2 regions of the Psychrobacillus sp. NPDC096426 genome follow, and region 2 is predicted to be linked to the other one. Evidence: a T-box and tRNA genes for the amino acid it is inferred to sense, from the RefSeq annotation. Region 2 holds a T-box; the other holds one or more tRNA genes.
What was found. The T-box of region 2 lies ahead of ileS (isoleucine--tRNA ligase). A T-box ahead of a tRNA ligase gene usually reads a tRNA of that ligase, here a tRNA-Ile.

Region 1 (3,369 bases), on a different contig from region 2:
GCTATGTTAGTTGCTTGTCTTTTTATACAAGCAGCAACCAATATGTTCAATGAATACTATGATTTTGCACGAGGGCTTGATAGTGAAGAATCCGTAGGTATCGGCGGAGCTATTGTTAGAAATGGCGTTAAACCGAAAACCGTAATGCAGTTGGCATTATTGTTATATGTGCTCGCTGGATTACTAGGCATCTACATTTGCTATAAGTCTTCTTGGATGTTACTAGTTGTTGGTGCTGCATGTATGTTAATAGGATACCTGTATACCGGCGGACCTTATCCTATTGCCTATACCCCATTCGGAGAGTTTTTTAGTGGTGTAGTAATGGGTATGCTCATTGTATTAATTGCTACTTTTATTCAAGTTGGTTCTGTACCTAACTTTGCCATCCTACTTTCTATTCCGAGCGCACTACTTGTAGCGGCGATTATGCTTTCTAATAATATCCGAGATCTTGAGGAAGACACAAAAGGCGGCAGAAAAACGATGGCAATCCTTGTTGGTAGAAAAAACGCTATTACGATTTTAGCTTCTTATTTTATCATATCCTACCTTTGGATTGTAGGCTTAGTCTTACTACAAATTATTACACCATGGGCATTACTCGTTATATTAAGCATTAAAAAACCATTGCATGCGATTAAACTATTCAGAGAAAAAGATAATCCACTTGAAGTTGCTCCAGCTATGAAAGATACAGCACTCACGAATACTATTTTCGTGTTCCTATTAGGGATAGGCTTATTAATCGGGTACTTCTTATAAAATAAAAAGCAAGAAGAGAAATGATTAATTTTTCTTCTTGCTTTTTTAAATGAATATGAAACTTTAAATTAAAAAATATTACGATTCTTAAATGAAAAAAGCATGTCTCCTAATTGGAAACATGCTTTTTAAATATGACCCCTACGGGATTCGAACCCGTGTTACCGCCGTGAAAGGGCGGTGTCTTAACCGCTTGACCAAGGGGCCAAACATATGGCGGAGAAGGAGGGATTTGAACCCTCGCGCCGGTTGCCCGACCTACACCCTTAGCAGGGGCGCCTCTTCAGCCACTTGAGTACTTCCCCATATGATGGCTCCGAAGGTAGGACTCGAACCTACGACCAATCGGTTAACAGCCGATTGCTCTACCACTGAGCTACTTCGGAATAATGGTAGACCTAAATGGAATCGAACTCTAATTAAGTTTAATAGAACTACATAGAGCCACTCATTTGAAAACTATTATGATTCTTAAGAAATAAAAAAGCATGTTTCCTAATCCTAATAGGATACATGCTTTTAAAATGACCCCTACGGGATTCGAACCCGTGTTACCGCCGTGAAAGGGCGGTGTCTTAACCGCTTGACCAAGGGGCCAAACATATGGCGGAGAAGGAGGGATTTGAACCCTCGCGCCGGTTGCCCGACCTACACCCTTAGCAGGGGCGCCTCTTCAGCCACTTGAGTACTTCCCCATATGATGGCTCCGAAGGTAGGACTCGAACCTACGACCAATCGGTTAACAGCCGATTGCTCTACCACTGAGCTACTTCGGAATAATGGTGGGCCTAAATGGACTCGAACCATCGACCTCACGCTTATCAGGCGTGCGCTCTAACCAGCTGAGCTATAGGCCCATTATTGGAGCGGGTGAAGAGAATCGAACTCTCATCATCAGCTTGGAAGGCTGAGGTTTTACCACTAAACTACACCCGCATTACTATGGTGGCTCAGGACGGAATCGAACCGCCGACACAAGGATTTTCAGTCCTTTGCTCTACCGACTGAGCTACTGAGCCATCTTCGATTTACGCTAAGCTGCGCATCTCTTCGTCAGCTGCACTCGCTCTGTCAGTCACGTACTTAAGTACGCTCCTTCTTTCGCTCGATTGCTTCCTCGACCTGCTTGCTTATCCTAAATCTCAAACTAATAAATTCACAAAAATTAAATGGCGGTCCCGACCGGGATCGAACCGGCGATCTCCTGCGTGACAGGCAGGCATGTTAACCGCTACACCACGGGACCATTTGGTTGCGGGGACAGGATTTGAACCTGTGACCTTCGGGTTATGAGCCCGACGAGCTACCGAACTGCTCCACCCCGCGATAATAATATACTTAAAACATTATAAGTGCTTATTTATGTATGTATTTCATACAACTAACAACAAATTTAAAATGGAGGAGGAAGAGGGATTCGAACCCCCGCGCGGTATGACCCGCCTGTCGGTTTTCAAGACCGATCCCTTCAGCCAGACTTGGGTATTCCTCCGGAATATGTTGTTGGTGGACCTTGCAGGACTCGAACCTGCGACCGGACGGTTATGAGCCGTCTGCTCTAACCAACTGAGCTAAAGGTCCTTAATATAGCGGCAGAGGGAGTCGAACCCACGACCTTTCGGGTATGAACCGAGTGCTCTAGCCAGCTGAGCTACACCGCCAAGATTGTTGCTATAATTGTTATGGTGGAGCCTAGCGGGATCGAACCGCTGACCTCCTGCGTGCAAGGCAGGCGCTCTCCCAGCTGAGCTAAGGCCCCAAATATTTTTATAGCTGGTCGGGAAGACAGGATTCGAACCTGCGACCCCTTGGTCCCAAACCAAGTGCTCTACCAAGCTGAGCTACTTCCCGTTATATATGGCGCGCCCGGCAGGAGTCGAACCCACAACCTTCTGATCCGTAGTCAGACGCTCTATCCAATTGAGCTACGGGCGCTAATTTTTCATAAAAGTGGTGCCGAGGACCGGAATCGAACCGGTACGGTAGTCACCTACCGCAGGATTTTAAGTCCTGTGCGTCTGCCAGTTCCGCCACCCCGGCACTTAAGTGAATCTATGGAGCGGAAGACGAGGTTCGAACTCGCGACCCCCACCTTGGCAAGGTGGTGTTCTACCACTGAACTACTTCCGCTCGATTATAAAATTAAATGGTGCGGGTGAAGGGAGTCGAACCCCCACGCCTTGCGGCGCTAGATCCTAAGTCTAGTGCGTCTGCCAGTTCCGCCACACCCGCATACATAATTCACATAAAAGTGATGAGCCATGTAGGATTCGAACCTACGACCCTCTGATTAAAAGTCAGATGCTCTACCAACTGAGCTAATGGCTCGTACAATGGTGCCGGAGAAAGGACTTGAACCCTCAACCTACTGATTACAAGTCAGTTGCTCTACCAGTTGAGCTACTCCGGCGTTTGGAATGAATATGGTGGAGGATGACGGGCTCGAACCGCCGACCCTCTGCTTGTAAGGCAGATGCTCTCCCAGCTGAGCTAATCCTCCTGGGTATTAATATGTATGTTTATTGCAAGCCCAGCGACGTCCTACTCTCACAGGGGGAAACCCCCAACTACCATCGGCGCTGAAGAGCTTAACTTCCGTGTTCG
Region 2 (3,369 bases):
CAATCGAATGATGCTTTAATTCTTCTATGCTTTTTGGTGCATATTCATAATTACATTCCGCACATTCCCAAACATTAAGCGGGGTTCCCCAATAACGTTTTCTACTGATGTTCCAGTCCACCATTTGTTCTAAAAAGTTTCCAAATCTCCCGTGCTTAATATGTTCCGGATGCCAAGTAACCCCTTCATTGTTTTGAATAAACTTTTCTTTCAAAGCAGTTGTTTGGATAAACCAGCTTTCATTTGCATAATACAAGAGAGGAGAATCACAACGCCAACAATGGGGGTAGCTATGTTCGTACTTTTCTTTGCTGAAAAGTAAATCTTTCGCAGCTAAGTAACGAACAATATCCACATCGCAATCCTTCACAAATCGGCCTTCAAAATCGACCACTTCCGGAGTATACTTTCCTTTTTCGTCAACTACATGGACAAAAGATAATCCATTTTCTTTTACTACTTTGTAGTCATCTTCCCCATAAGCAGGCGCAATATGAACAATCCCTGTTCCACTTTCTGCGGACACATAGTCAGCAGTCACTACTTTATGTCCGGTTTCTACATTTACAAAATCAAATAATGGTGTATATGAAATATCTTTAAATTCTGCGCCAAGATGGACAGAAAGTATTTCATATTCCTCCTTTAATACCGAACTTGCCAATGCTTCTGCTACGATGAAAATGTTTTGCCCTTGTTTAGCACGAACATATTTCAACGAAGGATGAACTGCGAGTGCCACATTTGCGGGTAAAGTCCAAGGCGTTGTAGTCCATCCAAGAAAGTATTCATTGTCTCGATCCGTTATTTTAAATTTAGCTATTGCCGATAAATCTTTTACCATCTTATATCCTTGTGACACTTCATGCGAGCTGAGAGAAGTTTGACAGCTAGGACAGTACGGAGATACTCTATGACCTTTTTGGAGTAGTCCTTTTTCATGAATAGTACCGAGTATATTCCATTCGCTTTCTATATAGGCATTGCTTAATGTCAAATACGGATCATCCATATCCACCCAATAACCAAGACTTTCCGTAAACTCTCTCCATTGTTTTTCATAAACAAAAACACTCTCTTTACATTTTTCTATGAATGCTTCTACTCCATACTTTTCAATTTCGCTTTTACCAGAAATCCCCAATTGCTTTTCGACTCCGAGCTCGACCGGTAAGCCGTGTGTATCCCAACCGGCTTTCCGTACTACTTGATGTCCAGTCATTGTTTTATATCTTGCAACGACATCTTTGATCGTACGTCCTAATGCATGACCAACATGCGGCAATCCATTGGCAGTCGGTGGACCTTCATAAAACACAAAAGAAGGGCTACCCTCTCGATTTTCCACGGATTTTTGAAAGATTTCATTTTGCTGCCAATGCAGTCGAATGCGCTCCTCTCGCTTTAAAGCAGTTTCTTTTTCGTTTTCCTTAACCATTTGGTATCACTCCTCATTTTATTAATAAAACATACAAAAAACCCGTCCCTGTAAAAAGGGACGGGTTTAACCGTGATACCACCCTAATTCTATTGCAACATTTTAGTTCTGCAATAGCACTTAGCCACGTACTATCATACGCGTTCTTTTTAACGGTAGACACCCGGTCTCACTTACTCGATTTCAGCTCGACTTCTCAGAGAGGATTTTCATACATGAACTGAACACCGGATTTCAGCGTACACCGGCTCTCTTTGGAACAGTTTCATCTACTACTTTTTCTCATCAACGAATTTGTATGGTTTTATTATCGTAAAACTTAACATAAGTCTTAATAATTTGTCAACTTAGTATATGCTTTATTTTTTGTTTTGATAATAAATAAGAAAATCTGTCCATTTATCGTTTTCTAAAGAAAATTGTTCTCGTTTACATTCAAATGTAAATCCCGCTCGCTCGGCTAACTTTTTGGATGGTTCATTATCTATATTAATATGCAATTCAATCCGGTGAAAATTTAACTCCGTGAAGAAAACTTTAGCTGCTGCGTTTACACTTTCTACACCATATCCATTTTTCCAAAACTGATTATGTATCGAATACCCCATCATCGCCCACTGATAATCCATTCTTAGAATGGTGATCAACTCAACTTTTCCTACATTAACACCATCCTCTTTACTAAATACTCCTAAAATGTACATTTCGTCTTTTTCAGCCGCTTTGTGAAATCCTTCAATCCATTGGACAAACCATTCTTTTGTGGAATTCGACATATCCGCATGTCCATCATCGTATTTGTATTGCGAAGACAAACGATTGTCGAACCCCTCATACCAATTTACGTAATCCTTATCTTGGAACGGTCTGAGAATAAGTCTTTCGGTTTCTATGTATAAATTTGGTTTTTTCAAGTATAATTCTCCTATCACAATAAATTAGAATGTTTCACTAATTATAAAATATCACACTAATCAAATAAATACTTGATTCTTACGTAACGTAAGGTTTTATAATGGGTATAGAAATGAGGGTTAGTTTTGTATTCAATCGGTAATTTAGCAAAATTAAGCAACACCACAGTACGAACTCTTCGTTATTACGATGAAATAGGACTATTAGCTCCTTCACAATTAAGCGAAGGCGGACATCGCTATTATGAAGAAAAAGATGTCATCAAATTACATTACATAAAGCTTTTGAAGGAAATGGGATTTAGTCTAAACAGTATACGACAAATGTTAGAAGATCAGCATTTAAGTCATAAAGAAGCGCTCACTATGCAATTAAAAGTATTGGAACTAGAGAAGGCACGTCTAGAGGAACGTTCTCGTTCTATTCGGTATTTACTTCAAGTAAGTGAATTTGAGGACCTAGCAAATTGGAAAGATGTATTTGATCGTATTCCTATGAACTCCTCTCCTACCCCTACGGAAGTATATGAGAGTATTTGGAGTAAATATTTTTCAAAAGATGAAGTTCAATTCTTTAAGCAATTACCTAAGATTGGGGATGATACCGAAACAATAAAGATCTATACTTCGTTAATAAATGATATTAGAATAAATATCCACATTGATATTGCAAGTCCAAAGGCTCAAGATTTGGCAAGCAGATGGATTGATTTACTTGAAAAAGATTTTCACTGGAATTTTAAACTAGCTGAAAAAGTATGGAGTAAACAAAAAGAAATAAAAGATGGTCTTGGATTTTACCGATTTGACCCAGCTGTTGTAGATTTTATAGAAAAGGCAATCACTCATTATTTCAAAGAAAAGGTCCGTGGATAATAATATGAAAATAAACTATATCTTACTAGAGTTAATTGTTTATATAGGTTTACCTTATGTCATATGGACATATGGCAGAGGTTTTATAGGTGATTATTATGCAATGTTGTTTTCTACGATTCCCGCAATCGTCTATACAAT

Region 1: it encodes a tRNA-Ile, which carries the amino acid that the T-box ahead of ileS (isoleucine--tRNA ligase) is inferred to sense. The anticodon was not compared.

Annotation. Positions count from the first base shown of each region.
Region 1 is NZ_JBIWEX010000020.1:83,151-86,519, forward strand. It holds gene ACIQYS_RS16295 (1,4-dihydroxy-2-naphthoate polyprenyltransferase) at 1-765, shown strand, start outside; tRNA gene ACIQYS_RS16300 (tRNA-Glu) at 901-972, opposite strand; tRNA gene ACIQYS_RS16305 (tRNA-Ser) at 980-1,070, opposite strand; tRNA gene ACIQYS_RS16310 (tRNA-Asn) at 1,077-1,151, opposite strand; tRNA gene ACIQYS_RS16315 (tRNA-Glu) at 1,291-1,362, opposite strand; tRNA gene ACIQYS_RS16320 (tRNA-Ser) at 1,370-1,460, opposite strand; tRNA gene ACIQYS_RS16325 (tRNA-Asn) at 1,467-1,541, opposite strand; tRNA gene ACIQYS_RS16330 (tRNA-Ile) at 1,546-1,622, opposite strand; tRNA gene ACIQYS_RS16335 (tRNA-Gly) at 1,628-1,701, opposite strand; tRNA gene ACIQYS_RS16340 (tRNA-Phe) at 1,709-1,784, opposite strand; tRNA gene ACIQYS_RS16345 (tRNA-Asp) at 1,936-2,011, opposite strand; tRNA gene ACIQYS_RS16350 (tRNA-Met) at 2,015-2,091, opposite strand; tRNA gene ACIQYS_RS16355 (tRNA-Ser) at 2,165-2,257, opposite strand; tRNA gene ACIQYS_RS16360 (tRNA-Ile) at 2,270-2,346, opposite strand; tRNA gene ACIQYS_RS16365 (tRNA-Met) at 2,353-2,426, opposite strand; tRNA gene ACIQYS_RS16370 (tRNA-Ala) at 2,449-2,524, opposite strand; tRNA gene ACIQYS_RS16375 (tRNA-Pro) at 2,540-2,616, opposite strand; tRNA gene ACIQYS_RS16380 (tRNA-Arg) at 2,624-2,700, opposite strand; tRNA gene ACIQYS_RS16385 (tRNA-Leu) at 2,717-2,805, opposite strand; tRNA gene ACIQYS_RS16390 (tRNA-Gly) at 2,821-2,895, opposite strand; tRNA gene ACIQYS_RS16395 (tRNA-Leu) at 2,913-2,997, opposite strand; tRNA gene ACIQYS_RS16400 (tRNA-Lys) at 3,021-3,093, opposite strand; tRNA gene ACIQYS_RS16405 (tRNA-Thr) at 3,100-3,175, opposite strand; tRNA gene ACIQYS_RS16410 (tRNA-Val) at 3,190-3,265, opposite strand; partial or broken rRNA gene rrf (5S ribosomal RNA) at 3,294-3,369, opposite strand, start outside.
Region 2 is NZ_JBIWEX010000007.1:12,368-15,736, reverse strand. It holds gene ileS (isoleucine--tRNA ligase) at 1-1,438, opposite strand, end outside; T-box leader at 1,492-1,736, opposite strand; gene ACIQYS_RS07525 (GNAT family N-acetyltransferase) at 1,798-2,352, opposite strand; gene ACIQYS_RS07520 (MerR family transcriptional regulator) at 2,479-3,228, shown strand; gene ACIQYS_RS07515 (VC0807 family protein) at 3,233-3,369, shown strand, end outside.